Regions from separate parts of the Streptomyces sediminimaris genome, predicted to be linked through region 4. Evidence: riboswitches for the same ligand, from Rfam matches in the RefSeq annotation. Region 4 holds a riboswitch; each other region holds the start of a gene.

Region 1 (4,298 bases), 3.5 Mb from region 4:
ACGGCCGCTGGGCCGCCGAGTCCCGGCTGACCCGCGCACCCCTGACCTACGGCGAGAAGGTCATCGGCAGCCGACGCGGTCACACCGGGCACCAGCACCTGCCCTGGGTCGCCCTCGACACCGACGCGAGCGAGGAGCGCGGCGAGGTCTACGGCTGCGCGCTCGGCTGGTCGGGCTCGTGGCGGATCGCGGTGGCGCAGCTGCCCGACGCACGCGTGCAGATCACCGGCGGCTCGGGATACGACGACTCCGGGCTGCTGCGCCTGGAGGCGGGGCAGTCCTGGACCACGCCCGTCTTCGCGGGCCTGTGGAGCGAGGGCGGCTTCGGCGGGGCGAGCCGTGCCTGGCACGCCTACCAGCGCGCGTACGTGATCCCGGACGCGCAGCGGGACCGGCCGGTGCTGTTCAACTCCTGGGAGGCCACGGAGTTCGACATCTCCGAGGAGCAGCAGTCGGTGCTCGCCCGGCGGGCCGCCGCGATCGGCGTCGAGCTGTTCGTCGTCGACGACGGCTGGTTCGGCCGGCGCACCAGCGACCGGGCCGGGCTCGGCGACTGGTCGCCCAACCCGGACCGCTTCCCGAAGGGGCTCAGGCCCCTCGCGGAGTACGTGCACGCCCTCGGCATGCAGTTCGGCATCTGGGTGGAGCCCGAGATGGTCAACCCGGACAGCGACCTCTACCGCGAGCATCCGGACTGGGTCCAGTTCCAGCCGGGACGAAAGCGGACGGAGTTCCGCAATCAGCTCGTACTGAACCTGGCCCGCGAGGATGTCCAGGACCACCTGTGGCAGCAGCTCGACGCGCTGCTGTCCAGCGCCCCGATCGACTACGTGAAGTGGGACTTCAACCGCTGCTTCACCGATGCGGGCTGGCCCGGCGAGCCCTACCCGCAGCGGCTGTGGACCGACCATGTCCACGCCCTGTACGGCCTGTTGGACCGGCTGCGCGCGGCCCACCCGGGTGTCGCCTTCGAGTCGTGCTCGGGCGGCGGCGGCCGGATCGACCTCGGGATCATGGGCCGTACGGACCAGGTGTGGACCTCCGACAACACCGACCCGCTCGACCGGCTCGCCATCCAGCACGGCTTCAGCCAGATCCACCCCGCGCGCGTGATGGCGGCCTGGGTCACCGACAGCCCCAACACCCAGCTCAACGGCCGCGTCAGCTCGCTGCGCTTCCGGTTCGTCAGCTCCATGGCCGGAGTGCTCGGCGTCGGCGGCGACCTCACCCGCTGGAGCGAGGAGGAGCTGGCCGAGGCGGGGGAGTGGGTGGCCCTCTACAAGGAGATCCGCCCCCTGGTGCAGCAGGGGGACCTCTACCGGCTGCGGCCGCCCGCGGGCGGGCTGAGCGCGGTGCAGTACGTACGCGGGGACGAGGCGGTCGTCCTGGCCTGGCTGCAGGCGCAGAGCCACGGCGAACCCGTGCCCGCGCTGCGGCTCAGGGGTCTCGATCCGGCCGCTTCGTACGAATGCCTTGAAACGGGTGAAATCCACAGAGGTGCCGTACTGCTCCACCACGGACTGCGCACCGGGCTGCGCGGCGATCTCGACGCGGCCGTCGTCCGTCTGCGCCGCGTGTGAGCGGTGTGTCCGTATTGGTCTTTTCGCTCCAACTCGCTCGTAAATAGGGCCTCCTGGCGGCGCGGTGCGTGAGGAGCGTCATATCCGTGACCGAACGTGGTCCGTCATGTTCACGTAATGGACGCGCCGGACAAGGGAATTCGCCTGCGAAGACAGCCTTCGAATAACGCTGGGTCACCACGGTTTCCCCTCAAGGATCAACAGAATCGCTTTCACGGGGAACCGTCACTTGTCCCTTTGCGTCCTCGTCGCCTACGTTCACCACCGATCCGGACGGACGCCCAATCCTGCCGCCGTCCGGTGCCCGCACAACTCACCCGTGAACGGCAGGAGCGGGGGACCCACAGGAATCACCGCCTGTTCCGGTCTCCGGAACGGCTAGGGGTAAAGCCGCGTCGAACGCGCGGCCGGGCATCTCCAGCCCGCACCCGACAGCTCACCTCGTAGGCGCCGGAGAGGAATTCGTCATGCCCGCGAAGGGTAAGCACCGCCGTCCGAAGTCCCTGCGCTTCACCCGCACCATGGCCGTCGCCGGAACCGGTGGCGCCGCGCTCGCACTCCCGCTGATGGGGGCCACCGGCGCCCACGCCGCCACCGCGGACTCCGTTTCCCAGTCGGTTTCCCAAAAGGCCGTCCAGTCCCTTCCGAGCGCCGGGAAAAAGGCCACGGAGAAGAAGAATGCCGTGGCCGGCAACGGCGTTCGCACCTATTCGGTGCGCGCCGGTGACTGTCTCTCGAAGATCGCCGGCGAGCAGCATGTGGACGGCGGCTGGAAGAAGCTCTACTCGGACAACCGCCGGGCCGTCGGTGACGACCCGTCGTTGATCCACCCCGGCCTGAAGCTCACGCTCGGCAAGAAGGCCGCGCCGAGCGCCGCCCGGTCCTCCACGGCTCCGAAGGCCTCCGCCAAGAAGCCGTCCGCCAAGAAGCCGGCCGGCAGGAAGACCACCGCCACGCAGGCGTCCGAGACCACCGGCAGCGGCTTCACCCTCCCGGTGAACAGCTCCGCCATCGGCACCGGCTACAAGGTGGCCGGCAGCATGTGGTCCAGCGGCTACCACACCGGCGTCGACTTCGTGGTCCCGACCGGCACCACCGTCAGGGCGGTCGGCACCGGCACGGTGGTCTCCGCCGGGTGGGGCGGCGCGTACGGCAACCAGGTCGTCATCAGGCTCGCCGACGGCCACTACGCCCAGTACGGCCACCTGTCCCGGATATCCGTCTCGGCCGGCCAGGCCGTGACCGCCGGCCAGCAGCTAGGCCTCTCCGGTGCGACCGGCAACGTGACCGGCCCGCACCTGCACTTCGAGATCCGCACCACGCCGTACTACGGCTCCGACGTGGACCCGGTCGCCTACCTCCGCTCGAAGGGCGTCACCGTCGGCTGACCCCCCCTGCCACCTCTCCTGACACGCTGCCGAAGGCCGGACCTCGATCCCCGGGTCCGGCCTTCGGTATGTCCGCGCACGGACTCCGCGCACAGACAGGGCAGTTGAGAAGGCAACAGTGCGGTCCGGACGGTTATTCCGAGCTTGGCGAACACTTTAGAAGTGTCTTATCTCACCGCCCGTCAAGCCCTTCCGGCGCTTTCTTACGGTCGCGTAGGTCACATTCAAAGGTGGATCATCGGTCGACGTGGCAGACGATTCGAAGAGTGACAGCAGAGCAGTGATCGGGTCGTACGTCGCGGTGGGGGACAGCTTCACCGAGGGCGTCGGCGATCCCGGCCCCGACGGGGCGTACGTCGGCTGGGCCGACCGTTTCGCCGTGCTCCTCGCGGACCGGCGGCCCGAGGGCGACTTCGGCTACACGAACCTGGCGGTGCGCGGGAAGCTGCTCGACCAGATCGTGGCGGACCAGGTGCCGCAGGCGATCGCCCTCGAGCCGGACCTGGTCTCCTTCTGCGCGGGCGGCAACGACATCATCCGGCCGGGCACCGACCCCGACGAGGTCGCCGAGCGTTTCGAGCGGGCCGTCGCCCGGCTCACCGAGGCCGCGGGAACGGTCATGGTGACGACCGGGTTCGACACCCGCGGCGTTCCCGTGCTCCAGCGCCTGCGCGGCAAGATCGCCACCTACAACGGTCATGTCCGGGCCATCGCGGACCGCTACGGCTGCCCGGTGCTCGACCTGTGGTCCCTCAAGACCGTGCAGGACCGCCGGGCCTGGGACGGCGACCGGCTCCACCTCTCACCCGAAGGGCACACGCGCGTCGCGCTGCGCGCCGGGCAGGTCCTCGGTCTCGACATCCCGGCCGACCCGGACCAGCCCTGGCCGCCGCTGCCGCCGCGCGGCGCCCTGGAGATCCGCCGGGACGACGTGCAGTGGGCGCGCGAGTACCTGGTGCCCTGGATCGGCCGGCGGCTGCGCGGCGAGTCCTCCGGCGATCACGTGACGGCGAAGGGCACGCTGTCCCCGGACGACATCAGGATGCGGATCTCCTCGGTCGCCTGAGGCCTCCGGGTCCGCCGGACGTGGGCCCCCGCCCCGGGCGGGGGCTCAGTGCCCGGACGCCGTCAACGCCGCCCGCTCCATGCCCAGTTCACGTGCCAGCGCGTCGTCCACCCACTCCTGCGCCCGCGCGCGGGAGATCGCGCCGCCGTACGACGTCATCTGCACGGCGAGCCCGTCGAGCAGGGCCGTCAGGCGCAGGGCCGCGCCGTGCGGGTCCGGGCAGCGGAACTCGCCCCCGGCCGCCCCTTCGGCGATCACCTCGGC
Region 2 (4,298 bases), 2.5 Mb from region 4:
TGCCGGACCCCGCCGCATAGTGCCGGGCGAACGGGTACCCCGCGCGCAGCAGGCCCAGATCCTCCTCCGCGAGCCCGTCGAACACCGTGGCCAGGGCCGGCGGCATGCCCACCGTGCCCTCGCTCTCGCTCCAGTCGTCGAGCTTGTAGACCAGGGTCTCGCCGCCGCACACGCCCGGCAGCGCGCTCGCCAGCAGCGGCCAGAGCCGCTCGGGCTCGCTCTCGTTGAGCGCGGCGACGGCCACCGACAGCATGCGCTCGTGTGCCGAGCCCCGCGCCTGTCCCACGTTCTCTCCGCTCGTCCGCCGCGTACGCAGTTCTGCCCATACCGGCGATACCCCACGCCGTCCGAGACTTCAACCGGGCCGCCGCGATGATCTCGGGCCCGATCACCGTGCGGGCCGCCGGAGCGGGGGGCCGGCGGCCCGCAGCACGCCTTACGCGGGGCGCACGGCGATCCGTACGGCCGCCTCACCGGCGTTGTGGATCGACTCCTCACGGATGACCGAGCCGGGACCGGGCGCGTGGACCATCATGCCGTTGCCCGTGTACAGCCCGACATGGCTGAAGTTGTCGTGGAAGAAGATCAGGTCGCCGGGGCGGGACTCGGCGAGCGGGATCACCGTGCCGGTGCCCGCTTGCTCGGAGGTGCTGCGCGGCAGTGCGACCCCGGCGGCCTTCCACGCCGCCTGGGTGAGACCCGCGTTGTCGTACGACTCCGGCCCGACCGCACCCCACAGACACGGCCTGCCGATCTGCGCGCGGGCGAAGGCGACGGCCCGGTCGGCCTGGGTTCCGACGGGCGCCTCGACGGCCGGGACGCCGGTGTCGAGGACGCTCGGCTGCCGCGCGCCCCAGTGGCCGAGGGCGGGTACGCCCGTGTCGAGGCCGCTCGGCTGCCGCATGCGCCAGTCCTCGACGGCCGGCACCCCTGTGTCCAGGACACTGGGCTCCCGCAGCCGCATCCGCCACGCCTCCTCGGCCGCGGACACACCCGTCTCGGCGACGCCCGGCTGCCGCGCGCCCCAGTTCCCGGCGTCGGAGGCGCCGGTGTCGAGCAGGGCCGGCTGCCGCGTGCGCCAGTCCTCACCGGCGGGGATCGCGGTGCCGGGGAGGTCCGGCTGCTGCGCGCCCCAGTTCCCGGCGGCGGGTGCGCCGGTGTCGAGCAGGGCCGGCTGCCGCGTGCGCCAGTCCTCACCGGCGGGGATCGCGGTGCCGGGGACGTCCGGCTGCTGCGCGCCCCAGTGGCCGAGGGCGGGTACGCCCGTGTCGAGGACGCTCGGCTGCCGCAGCCGCCACGCCTCCTCCGCCGCGCGCTGGGACTGCTCCGCCGGGGGCTGCCACGTGGTGAGGGCCTGGGGCTGGGCGGCCGCGAGCGGGGCCGCGGACGTCTGCCGGGCGGTGTGCCGGTACAGCAGGTCGCTGGCCGCCGCGATCTTGCGCTGGTTCTCCTGCTTGGAGCGGCGCAGCACCACCTGCCCGGGCTCCGGCGCCTCCGCGGGCGGGGCCGCGGTCTGCTGACGCTGGGCCGGCACAGCGGGCAGCGCGGCCGTCGGGCCGGCCGTCAGCTCCGCCGCGGGACGCTGCCGGGTCCCTCCGGCAGGAAGTTCGAGGGCGGGCCGGGCGGCCGCCTCCAGCTCACGGGCGGCGCCGTGGCCCGCCGTCCCGGAGGCCCGTTCCGGCCCCTTCGGACGGGCCGCGGTGCGCTGGGCCGGCAGCCGGTCGGCGGGGAGGATCGCCGGGGCCGTCGGGCCCAGGGACGAACGCGCCCCCTGGAACCACTGCCGGGCGAGGTTGTCCAGATCGGGGTCCGAGGTCCGGCCCCCGCCTCCCGGGGCCCGGCCCCGGGAGGCGGACTGCGCCCGGGTGATGTTGTGCAGGCCGGTGTCGCTCTCGGCCCGGTCGTACAGGCTGCTCACCCGCTGCCGGACGTCCTCGCTGCTCGGGGCCGCGTCCACCGCCGTCGCGGCGGCGTCGGCCGTCTGTGAGAACAGGGCCACCGAGGTGAGGGCAGCGGTGGCGAGAGCGGAGTTGCGCATTCCGGGAAGGCCGGAGCCTTGGGAGCGCGACGATCGTTCCGGCGCCATGGGAGCCGTACTCCTTCCGTGCTCCGCCTACCGAGTCAGCTGTCGGGTTCGGGCGGTCGATCCGGAAGGCATGCCCTACGGCCCTTGCCCGGACGGGCGGTCGGGCCGATTCACCCCATCGTTCGGTCGGGTCCCCGGCTCCGGCTGCCACGGGGGCGCACCGGACTCGGCGGAGGCCGCACGTCCCGGCGGGGCGCCGGAAGAACTCGTGCGGCCTGCCGCCAAACTAGCCAACTTGTGCGGCTCGTGTGAAGGTTGAGGGGCGGAATGTCCGATACGCTTCTGTGACCTTCGTCGTGACGTCCCGTCAGGTGCCGGGCGCCCGTACACAGCGGCTCCGGACGGCGACCGACCGTCGCCGGCGGACCGGCGGGCGGGCACGGGGCCGGGCGGTGGGCCGGGCGGTGGGCGGTGGTCAGGAGCGGCCGGACCCGCTCCGCGCCGCGCGCTCCGCGTTCCGCTGCTTGATCCGGGCCGCCTCCTTGCGGACCTCGGCCTGGGTCGCGCGCTCCCTCAGCAGCCACTCGGGCTGCTCCTGCTTCAGGGCCTCGATCTGCTCGGTGGTGAGCGCCTCGGTGACGCCGCCGCGCGCGAGGCCCGCGATGGAGACGCCCAGCTTCGCCGCGACCACCGGACGGGGGTGCGGACCGTCGGCCCGCAGCTCGCGCAGCCACGCGGGCGGATCGGCCTGCAACCGGTCGAGCTCGGCCCGCGAGACGGCACCCTCCCGGAACTCGGCGGGGGTGGCCTCGAGGTACACACCCAGCTTCTTCGCCGCGGTCGCGGGCTTCATCGTCTGGGTGCTCTGGTGCGACGTCATGGGGTCAGGGTATCGAGCGGACACGACGGCCCCGACCGGGGCCGCCGGCCCGGGACCGGTCACGGCCGGTGACCCGGCACCGCCCCGGGCCGGTAGCCTTGCGGCGTGACAGGCTCGCAGGCATCTCCCACGTTCCGGCTCGCGTACGTCCCGGGGGCGACGCCCGCGAAGTGGGTGCGGATCTGGAACGAGCGCCTGCCCGGCGTCCCGCTGGCCCTCCTCGCCGTACCGGCCGCCGAGGCGCCCGGCCTGCTGCGTGCCGGCGGCGCCGACGCCGGACTCCTGCGGCTGCCGGTCGACCGTACGTACTTCAGCGCCATCCCGCTCTACACGGAGACGACGGTCGTCGTGATCCCCAGGGATCACGTGATCACAGCGGTGGACGAGGTGAGCGTGGACGACCTCGCCGAAGAGGTCCTCCTCCACCCGCTGGACGACGTCCTCGGCTGGGACCGGCCGCCGGGCCGGCCCGCCGTCGAGCGTCCCGCCACCACGGAGGACGCCGTCGAACTCGTCGCGGCCGGAGTGGGCCTGCTGGTGGTCCCGCAGTCGCTGGCGCGCCTGCACCACCGCAGGGACCTGGTGTACCGGCCGGTCGTGGACGCTCCTCAGTCGAGTGTCGCCCTGGCGTGGCCCGAGGAGGCGACGACGGACCTGGTCGAGGACTTCATCGGCATCGTCCGCGGGCGCACGGTCAACAGCTCCCGGGGCCGCAAGGCCGCGGCGCCGGAGCCGAAGGGCAGGACCGGCGCGCGGGCCGGTGACAGGCGCGCTTCCACCGGCGCGAAAACGACGGCGCGCAACCTCGGGGGCAAATCCGACGTCTCCAAGGGCGCCAAGCGCAGGAAGCCCCGCCGCCGGGCGTAGCCCTCGGGCGGGGTGGCGTGGCCCCTGTGCTGTACGGGTCACCTTCACCCTCTCAGGGGGAGTCTTGCTTCGCATGGGGGAGCGCCGTGAGAGCGGCACCGAGGAGGAGCCGCTCAGCGACGAGCCGCTTGCCGGTGAGCCGCTCACCGATCAGCCGTACGCCGACGGGCCTCGCGCGGACGAGCCGCACGCCGACGCACCGCGCGCCGACGGACCACCGGCCGCTCCGCCCGGCCGCCGGGGACGTGAGCGGTTGCGCGCCGCCCTGTGGCGGTCGGCGTCCTTCGTCGGGCGCACGGTGCGCGGCGAGTGGTACGGCATCGTGGTCGATCCGGTGCGGCAGCTCGTGCGGCGCGGGCTGTCCGGGCTGACGCTGGCGTTCGTGGCCGCCTTCGGCGTGATCTTCTTCCACGCGCTGGCGCAGCGGCCCACGGGTGCGGTGGTGGTCCGCGTCCTCGGCGGTGTCAACGCCGACCTCCCGCTGTGGCTGGCCCTGCTGCGCACCCCGGTGTCGCTGTACGTCCC
Region 3 (4,298 bases), 1.7 Mb from region 4:
GGTGCCGGACGCCCCATGCGCCCCTGTTTAAGCTCCAGCCCCATGGACGTACTCATCCATCTCTTCGTCGCCCTGCACATCATCGGCATCGCCGCGCTGCTGGGTGGCTTCCTCACCCAGATGAAGGCGATGGGGCAGGGCACGGCCCGCTTCGTCCCCGGCATGCTGCACGGGGCGCTGACGATGCTGGTCACCGGAGCGGTGCTGGTCGGCCTCAACCAGGCCGACGATCATCACGTCAACAACGTCAAGATCGGTATCAAGCTGGCCCTGCTGGTCGTGATCCTCGGCCTGGTCTACGTGAAGCGGGACGACGAGCAGGTGGACAAGGGCCTGTTCGGGCTCGTGGGCCTGCTCACCACGGCGAACATCTTCATCGCGGTGCTGTGGACCTGAGGCCGGCGCGGGCGTCCGCCACGGCCCCCGCGGCGACGGCCGCCCACACCGCCACCGCGATCCAGAGCAGCACCTGCCCGGGTCCCCTCAGCCACGGGGCACCGAGGGAGGTGGTGGCGGACAGCACCGCCACCGCCGTCATCCCCAGCGGGAACACGGTCGACCAGCGGCGCGCGTCGTAGCGCAGCCGGGGCCGGGCCGCCTCGGCGACGAGGAGTACGGCGTACCAGGCCAGGTCGAGCACGAGCAGGGCGGCGGTGACCGTGCGCAGGACGCCGCGGTCGTCGTCGTTCCACAGGTACAGGCGCGCGCTGTCAGCGGCGAGGAGTTTCGATCCGGCGAGCGCCGAGATGGCGAGCGCGCCGCCCGCCACCCAGTGGTCGCCCTGCCCCTCGGCCACCTGCCGCAGCTCGAAACGGGACAGCGCGAAGCCGTAGAGGACGAGGCCGAGCCCGAACAGCACGAGGGCGGCGTGCGCGAGCCACGCGGTCGCCCCGGCCCCGGCGAGCGTGGCGCCGAGCACCGCGAGCCCCTGCGTGGCCACGCAGCACAGGAACACCGAACCCGGCATACGGCGCCGGCAGTTCCGTACGACCTCGACGATCAGCACCGGCCACAGCACGGCCGCCGACGCGAGCAGGGCCTCGGCCAGGACCGGCCGGCCGAGGAGGCTGAACCGGGTGCCGAGCACGGTGGTCGCCGCGACGGCGGTCAGCGACGGCGGCTGCCGCGCGTCCGCCCACCACCGCTCCCGGCCCCGCACCAGACTCATGCCGAAGTTCGCCGCCAGCCCCGCCCAGACGGCGCTCGCCAGGACCAGGGTGATCCACGACAGCACCTCCTGCCCCGTCATACGCAGGCCGACCGACACGATGCCGGTCGCCATCACGGCGGCTCCGGCCGCCGGGGGGCGCCGCGCCCACCAGGCGCGGAAGGAGCTGGGGCCGGACATGGGCTCGATGCTAAGCGCTCCACCGCTCAGTGCCGCGGCACAGGCACGGCACGGGCGCGGCACCGGCGCGGCAGCACATACGAGGTACTTCGCGGCGGGCGGGGAGCGCCCCGCACCTGCCTCATCAGGCCGGGCGCACCACGCTGTGGATGATCGACGAACCGGCGTAGTAGATCGACTCCTCGCGGACGTACGCGCCCGGCTTCGGCGCGTGGATCATCATGCCGTTGCCGATGTAGATGCCGACGTGGCTGATGTCGTCGTAGAAGAAGATCAGGTCGCCCGGCTGGGCGTCGGCGAGGGAGACCGTGGTGCCCGCGTCGACCTGGTCATAGGTGGTGCGCGGCAGGCTGACACCGGCGGCCTTCCAGGCGGCCTGGGTGAGGCCGGAGCAGTCGTAGGAGTCGGGGCCGGTGGCACCCCAGACGTACGGCTTGCCGATCTGCGCGCGGGCGAAGGCGAGCGCCTTCGCCGCCTTGGTGGCGTACGCGGAGTCGCCGGTGGAGGTGGAACCCGAGTCGGTGGAAGAGCCGGCGGTGGAGCCGGACGAGGAACTGCTCGCCGCCGCGGCCTCCTCCTTGGCCTTCTGCGCGGCGGCCTGCTGCCTGGCCAGCTCAGCAGCCTTGCGCGCGGCCTCCTCCTCCTTCTTCCGCTGGATCGCCGCGAGCCGCGCCTTCTCCTCGGCGGTCAGCTTCGACAGCAGCTCGCGCGCGTCGGAGAGCTTCTTCTGCACGGTGGCCTTGGCCGTCCGCAGGTCGCTCTGCGTGTCAGTGAGCGTCCGGAGGTCCTTGGACGCCTCCTGGCGCTTCTTCATCGTCGCGGACTGCTCGGTGAAGTAGTCGTCCACCGCGGACTTCTGCCGGGCGGTCAGCCGGCCCATCAGCTGCGTCTGGTCGAAGTAGTCCTGCGGGGAGTCGGCGAGCAGGAAGGTCGCCGTGTCGGGTGCGGCGGCGCCGGTGCGGTACTGGGCCGCGGCGAAGGTGCCGAGCCGCTCCCGCTCCTCGTTGAGCTTCTGGGCGCGCTTGGCGACGTCGTCGAGGAGGGTGTCGACGCGCTTGCGCTGCGTCGTGGTCTTCTCCTTGGCCGCGTTGTACTTCTCGGTGGCCGATTCCGCCTGGCGGTAGAGGTCGTCGACCTTCTTCTCGACTTCCTCGAGGCTCGGCCTGCCGTCGGTCACGGGGGCGGCGTTGGCCGACTGGGAGAGCAGGGCCACGGAGGTGAGGGCGGCCGTGGCGAGAGCGGGGGTGCGTATGCCTGTGACGCGCGAGGCTGAGGGGCGCGACTTGCGGTGCGACGCCAAGGGAGGCGACTCCTTCCACGTTCCGCCTACCGGGTTAGCTGTCGGGTTCGGGCGGGTGGTTCGGAAGGCTTGCCCTACGGTCCGCTCCCGTGCGGGGTCGGACCGATTCACCCCGGGAACGGTGGGTCCCCGGCTCCGGGCGCGCGGTGGCGCACCGGACTCGGCGGAGGCCGCGCGGCCCGGCGACGTTCGCCGGTGGGGGTCGTACGGCCCGCCCGGAACCGTAGCCAACTCGTGTGGCCGCTGTGAAGGTTGATGTTCGATATGCCCGATACATTTTCGTGACCTTTGGTCAAGGCGCCGAGCGGTGCGGTCGGGCGTGGTGCGGTCTGCGTGGATTCGCGGCTGTTCGGTCACCACGGTTGGGGTCGGGGCTGGGCCCTCGTGGCGCTGGGGCTGAGGCCGGGGCTGGGCCCTCGTGGCGCTGGGGCTGAGGCCGGGGCTGGGCCCTCGTGGCGCTGGGGCTGAGGCCGGGGCTGGGCCCTCGTTGCGCTGGGGCCGGGATCGGGGCCGGGTCTGGTCCTCGTGACGAGAGGCTGGGGCCCGGTCTGGGGTTCGTGACGCCGGAGCCGGAGCCGGAGCCGGAGCCAGAGCCGGGGTCGGGGCCGGAGCCGGGGCCTCGTGACGAGGAGGGACGCCCCCGTTTCGGCGAAGTTCGCGGGGCGGCGGCGGGCTGTCAGTGCGGCGCCCTAGACTCGGAGGGCGATGAGCAGCCTCTTTGACGACAGCTTCCTGGCGGACCTCCAGGCCCCTCGCGGGCACGAGGAGGGGCCCCCGCCGCCGCCCGAGGACGATCACGGACCGGAGCCGGTTCCGGACGATCTGTTCGGTGGGAAGTTCGACGTGCCGCCGGACCGGGACACCCACTACCGTGACGGCGCCCCGCGCCCGGTGCTCGACCCGGCCGCCCTGCTGGACGGGCTGAACGAGAACCAGCGCGCGGCCGTCGTCCACTCCGGCACCCCGCTGCTCATCGTGGCAGGCGCCGGCTCGGGCAAGACCCGTGTGCTCACCCACCGCATCGCCCACCTGCTCGCCGAGCGGCACGTCCACCCGGGCCAGATCCTCGCGATCACCTTCACCAACAAGGCCGCGGGTGAGATGAGGGAGCGCGTCGAGCAGCTCGTCGGCCCGCGCGCGAACGCGATGTGGGTGATGACCTTCCACAGCGCGTGCGTGCGCATCCTGCGCCGGGAGTCGAAGAAGCTCGGCTTCACGTCGTCGTTCTCGATCTACGACGCCGCCGACTCCAAGCGCCTGATGGCCCTGGTCTGCCGCGACCTGGACCTCGACCCCAAGCGGTATCCGCCGAAGTCCTTCAGCGCCAAGATCAGCAACCTGAAGAACGAGCTGATCGACGAGGAGGACTTCGCGGGCCAGGCCGCCGACGGCTTCGAGAAGACCCTCGCGCAGGCCTACGCCATGTACCAGTCACGGCTGCGCGAGGCGAACGCCCTCGACTTCGACGACCTGATCATGACGACCGTCAACCTGCTGCGCGCCTTCCCGGACGTCGCCGAGCACTACCGCCGCCGCTTCCGGCACGTCCTGGTCGACGAGTACCAGGACACCAACCACGCCCAGTACGCCCTCGTACGGGAACTCGTCGGCACCGGCGCGCACGACGAGGACGTACCGCCCAGCGAGCAC
Region 4 (4,298 bases):
GGGGCCGTCGTAGCGGAGCAGTTCCTCGACGGCGGTGTCGAGCAGCGCCGTGTCACCGTGCTCGACCGCCTCCTGGAGCCGCGCCCGCTGCCCCGGGTCGCGCAGCAGCGCGTACGTGCCGTTGCCGATGAGGTTGATGGTGGTCTCGAAACCGGCGAAGAGGAGCACGAAGCACATCGCGGCGGCCTCGTTCTCGGTCAGATGCTCGCCGTGGTCCGAGGCGCGGATGAGGCCCGAGATCAGGTCGTCGCCGAGGTCGCCGCGCTTGCGGTGGATGAGTTCGGCGAGATAACCGCGGATCTTCTTCACCGAGCGGGCGACCCCGCCGCGCGGCCCCCCGCCGTGCCGGATCATCATCCCCGCCCACTCGCGGAAGTCGTCCTGGTCCTCGCGCGGGACGCCGAGGAGGTCGCAGATGGCGTGGATGGGGAGGGGGAAGGCGAACTCGTGGATCAGATCGGCCTCGCCGCGTGGCGCGAACCGGTCGATCAGGCCGTCCGTCAACTCCTGCACCCGCGGCGTGAATTCCGCCACCCTGCGCGGCGTGAACGCCTTGGACACGAGACGGCGCAGCCGGGTGTGGTCCGGCGGATCGAGGTTGAGCAGGTGCGTCATCAGATTGGCGCTGCGCTCGCCCGGGATGCCGGTCCTGCTCTTGCCCTGCGCGTCCTCGGCGTGATGGTCGGGGTTCTTCGACAGCCGCCCGTCCGCGAGCGCCTGACGTGCGTCGGCGTAGCGCGTGACCAGCCACGCCTCGACCCCGCTGGGCAGTCTCGTCCAGTGGACGGGGGAATGCTCGCGCAGCCAGGCGTAGGCCGGGTAGGGATCGGAGGCGAATTCCCACGTGAACAGTTCGGGGGCGGCGTTCGGGACGGTCACGGAACGACCGTATAGGCACCGGCCGCTGATCGCCCGACCGTGCGGAACAGGTCAAAGATGACACGCCTTCAACTATGTGATCTTCACGTGATCTGCGCGGCATTAACTTGTGACAAGTGATCGTCAGCCGATACTTTCACCCACCAGCGCGGTGTGCGGAGCGCCATGCGCCGCGCCGGTCAATGCTGTCTCCGAAAGGCCCTCGCATGCTCTCCGGGAACGGTCGGCACCGTCGCCCCCGCCAGGCCCCCGCCATCATCGTCGCCGCCGGGGTGACCGGTTCCGCGATCGCCATCCCGCTCCTCGCCGCCTCCGCCGCGAGCGCCGCCGACGACGGCGCCACGTGGGACAAGGTGGCGCAGTGCGAGACCGACGGGGCCTGGAGCCAGAACAGCGGCAACGGCCTGTACGGCGGCCTGCAGTTGAGCCAGGACGACTGGGAGAGGTACGGGGGTCTCGACTACGCCCCGCGGCCCGACCTGGCCAGCCGCAACCAGCAGATCGCCGTCGCCCAGAAGATCCTCCAGGACCAGGGCGTGGGTGCCTTCCACACCTGCGGGCTGACCACCGGGCTGAGCAAGGCCGCGGACTCGGCCGACATCGACACCGGCGTGCTGGACGGCGGCAGCGGCTCGTCGGGTTCGTCGGGCTCGTCGGGCTCCTCCGATTCCGGAGCGACCTCCGGCTCCCTCGGCCTGTCGAATTCCCTCGGCCTGTCCAACTCCTCGGGCGGCTCGTCCGGGGGCTCCGGGTCCTCTTCGTCGGATCCGTCCGCCGATCCGTCCTCGGACCCCTCCGGCAGCTCGTCTCCTGCCTCCACCGGCAAGGCGGACAACTCAGCCGAATCCGGGACGTCCGCCTCGCCGTCCGCCTCCGCCTCCACGTCCCCGTCCCCTCGCGGCCCGAGTGCTTCACAGGGCGGCGGCTCGGCCGCGAACCCGGCGGAGACGGACGACCCGGACAACGCTCGGCAGGCCGCGGGTTCCTGGAGCCTCGTCGACACCGGCGCGCTCGGCGCCGCCGCGTCCGGCAGCGCCGCGTCCGGCAGCGGCGCGTCCGACAATGGCGCGCTCGGTACCGGCCGCCACCGTGGCGCGAGCGCGGACGAGACGACCGCCGACGGCCACGCGGACGCCGGCTACACCGTCCGCGCCGGCGACACCCTCGCCTCCATCGCGGACTCCCGTGACGTGAGCGGCGGGTGGCGCGCGCTGTATGACGAGAACAAGAAGGCCATCGGCGACGACCCGAACCACATCGTGGCCGGTCAGACCCTGCGACTCGGTGACGAATAGGGCCAAAACCAGCGGGAGTTCACGTCACGCTTCGCTCGGGAATGTCCGGTTTGGTGAAAGTGTGGGATGAGTCTCAGAGGCCCTGATCGTCTTTGAATTTCCGCGGAGGGCGTGTCTACGGTCTTCATCGCTCGTCAACACGAGCCCCGTCCGCCGCAACGCCGAATCCTGCCAGCGGCCGTACGGGAACAGTCGTCGCGTCAAGCGCCGTAGGCAGGAGCGGGGGACCCAAGGTAAGTGCCCCACCGGGAAGTTGCCGGTGGCGGCTAGGGGTGTAGCCGTGCCGAGCGAGAGCGAGGCACGACCGGGCAACTCAACCGGCCCGAACCCGACAGCTCACCTCGCAGGCGTCGGTGAGGGGATCAACCATGCTGTTTTCCGGCCAGGGCAAGCACCGTCGTCCGTCCAAGGCCACCCGGGTCGCCGCGTTCGCCGGCATCACCGGTGTCGCCATCGCCGCCCCGCTGATGGCGGCCGGCAACGCCTCCGCCGCCACCGCCTCCGAGTGGGACACGGTCGCCCAGTGCGAGTCGGGTGGCAACTGGTCCATCAACACCGGCAACGGCTACTACGGCGGCCTGCAGTTCTCCGCCTCCACCTGGGCCGCGTACGGCGGCACCGCCTACGCCCCGCAGGCCAACCAGGCCAGCAAGGCCCAGCAGATCGCCGTCGCCGAGAAGGTCCTCGCCTCCCAGGGCAAGGGTGCCTGGCCGGTCTGCGGCACGGGCCTGTCCGGCGCCGCCTACAACGGTGCCGCCGCCTCGAAGCCGAGCACCACCACCCGCTCCACCGGCTCGCAGGCCGCCTCCCGCTCCTCCGAGCGTCCGGCCGTGAAGCCGCACAAGAGCCAGAAGACCGTCACCACCCCGACCGGCAAGAAGGTCAAGAAGGGCGATGGCGAGTACAAGGTCGTCAAGGGCGACACCCTCAGCTCGATCGCCGCGAGGCACCACGTCGCCGGTGGCTGGGCGAAGCTGTTCAAGCTGAACAAGAACATCGTCCAGAACGCCGACCTCATCTACCCGGGCCAGCAGCTGCACCTGAAGTGACAGCGGGCCGGCAGTCGCCCCTGACGTGACGGCGGGCCCGCAGGCGCCCCTGACGTGACGGCGGGCCGGTAGCCGGACTCGCGGTGCCCTGACAGTCGCGCCCTCCAGCAAGGGGGCGCGTGAGGGGCCGCCCCGTCCCCCACGGGCTCCCCGCCCCGGTGCGTGTTCCCCCGTACGCACCGGGGCGGGGCTTTTCGCGCGCCCGAGCGTGCGCTTCCGTGCCGGTTTTTGTTCCGTTCGGAAACAATTTACTCTCGGTTCTGCTCAAGGGGTGGGCGACCGCGTGGCTGAACGGCCGGAGCCGGTTAGGCTCGTCTCGCAGAGCCACCGCGCTACTGCCGTAGCCGTGTCACATCCATGAAGGAGATGCTCGTGCCGTCCATCGACGTCGTCGTAGCCCGGGAAATCCTGGACTCCCGAGGCAACCCCACGGTCGAGGTCGAGGTCGGCCTCGACGACGGCAGCACGGGTCGTGCCGCCGTCCCGTCCGGCGCCTCCACGGGCGCCTTCGAGGCCATCGAGCTCCGCGACGGCGACCCGGGCCGCTACCAGGGCAAGGGCGTCGAGAAGGCCGTCCTCGCCGTGATCGAGCAGATCGGCCCGGAGCTGGTCGGCTACGACGCCACCGAGCAGCGCCTGATCGACCAGGCGATGTTCGACCTGGACGCCACCGACAACAAGGGCTCGCTCGGCGCCAACGCCATCCTCGGCGTCTCCCTCGCCGTCGCCCACGCCGCCTCCGAGGCGTCCGACCTGCCCCTCTTCCGCTACCTGGGCGGCCCGAACGCGCACCTGCTGCCGGTGCCGATGATGAACATCCTGAACGGCGGCTCGCACGCCGACTCCAACGTGGACATCCAGGAGTTCATGATCGCCCCGATCGGCGCGGAGTCCTTCTCCGAGGCCCTGCGCTGGGGCGCCGAGGTCTACCACACCCTCAAGAAGGTACTGAAGAGCAAGGGCCTGGCCACCGGCCTCGGCGACGAGGGCGGCTTCGCCCCGAACCTCGGCTCCAACCGCGAGGCCCTCGACCTCATCCTGGAAGCGATCAAGGAGGCCGGCTACGCCCCCGGCG

What was found. Region 4 has a riboswitch for cyclic di-AMP ahead of ACJ9NR_RS16245 (transglycosylase family protein). Riboswitches for the same ligand answer to the same signal wherever they lie in the genome.
Region 1: it holds a riboswitch for cyclic di-AMP, as region 4 does, so the genes downstream of both, ACJ9NR_RS32285 (M23 family metallopeptidase) here and ACJ9NR_RS16245 (transglycosylase family protein) in region 4, are expected to answer to the same signal.
Region 2: it holds a riboswitch for cyclic di-AMP, as region 4 does, so the genes downstream of both, ACJ9NR_RS04835 (C40 family peptidase) here and ACJ9NR_RS16245 (transglycosylase family protein) in region 4, are expected to answer to the same signal.
Region 3: it holds a riboswitch for cyclic di-AMP, as region 4 does, so the genes downstream of both, ACJ9NR_RS24270 (C40 family peptidase) here and ACJ9NR_RS16245 (transglycosylase family protein) in region 4, are expected to answer to the same signal.

Annotation. Positions count from the first base shown of each region.
Region 1 covers NZ_JBJWOT010000001.1:7,051,777-7,056,074, forward strand. Annotated here, with positions in the region: gene ACJ9NR_RS32280 (alpha-galactosidase) at 1-1,580, shown strand, start outside; cyclic di-AMP (ydaO/yuaA leader) riboswitch at 1,876-2,043, shown strand; gene ACJ9NR_RS32285 (M23 family metallopeptidase) at 2,048-2,968, shown strand; gene ACJ9NR_RS32290 (SGNH/GDSL hydrolase family protein) at 3,249-4,034, shown strand; gene ACJ9NR_RS32295 (TetR/AcrR family transcriptional regulator) at 4,080-4,298, opposite strand, start outside.
Region 2 covers NZ_JBJWOT010000001.1:1,043,126-1,047,423, reverse strand. Annotated here, with positions in the region: gene ACJ9NR_RS04840 (helix-turn-helix transcriptional regulator) at 1-253, opposite strand, end outside; gene ACJ9NR_RS04835 (C40 family peptidase) at 437-2,086, opposite strand; cyclic di-AMP (ydaO/yuaA leader) riboswitch at 2,095-2,268, opposite strand; gene ACJ9NR_RS04830 (DUF5997 family protein) at 2,502-2,906, opposite strand; gene ACJ9NR_RS04825 (LysR family substrate-binding domain-containing protein) at 3,012-3,773, shown strand; gene ACJ9NR_RS04820 (hypothetical protein) at 4,027-4,298, shown strand, end outside.
Region 3 covers NZ_JBJWOT010000001.1:5,186,654-5,190,951, forward strand. Annotated here, with positions in the region: gene ACJ9NR_RS24260 (hypothetical protein) at 43-396, shown strand; gene ACJ9NR_RS24265 (tellurite resistance/C4-dicarboxylate transporter family protein) at 374-1,348, opposite strand; gene ACJ9NR_RS24270 (C40 family peptidase) at 1,473-2,648, opposite strand; cyclic di-AMP (ydaO/yuaA leader) riboswitch at 2,657-2,824, opposite strand; gene pcrA (DNA helicase PcrA) at 3,354-4,298, shown strand, end outside.
Region 4 covers NZ_JBJWOT010000001.1:3,522,759-3,527,056, reverse strand. Annotated here, with positions in the region: gene ACJ9NR_RS16255 (cytochrome P450 family protein) at 1-879, opposite strand, end outside; gene ACJ9NR_RS16250 (transglycosylase family protein) at 1,086-2,174, shown strand; cyclic di-AMP (ydaO/yuaA leader) riboswitch at 2,370-2,539, shown strand; gene ACJ9NR_RS16245 (transglycosylase family protein) at 2,543-3,223, shown strand; gene eno (phosphopyruvate hydratase) at 3,596-4,298, shown strand, end outside.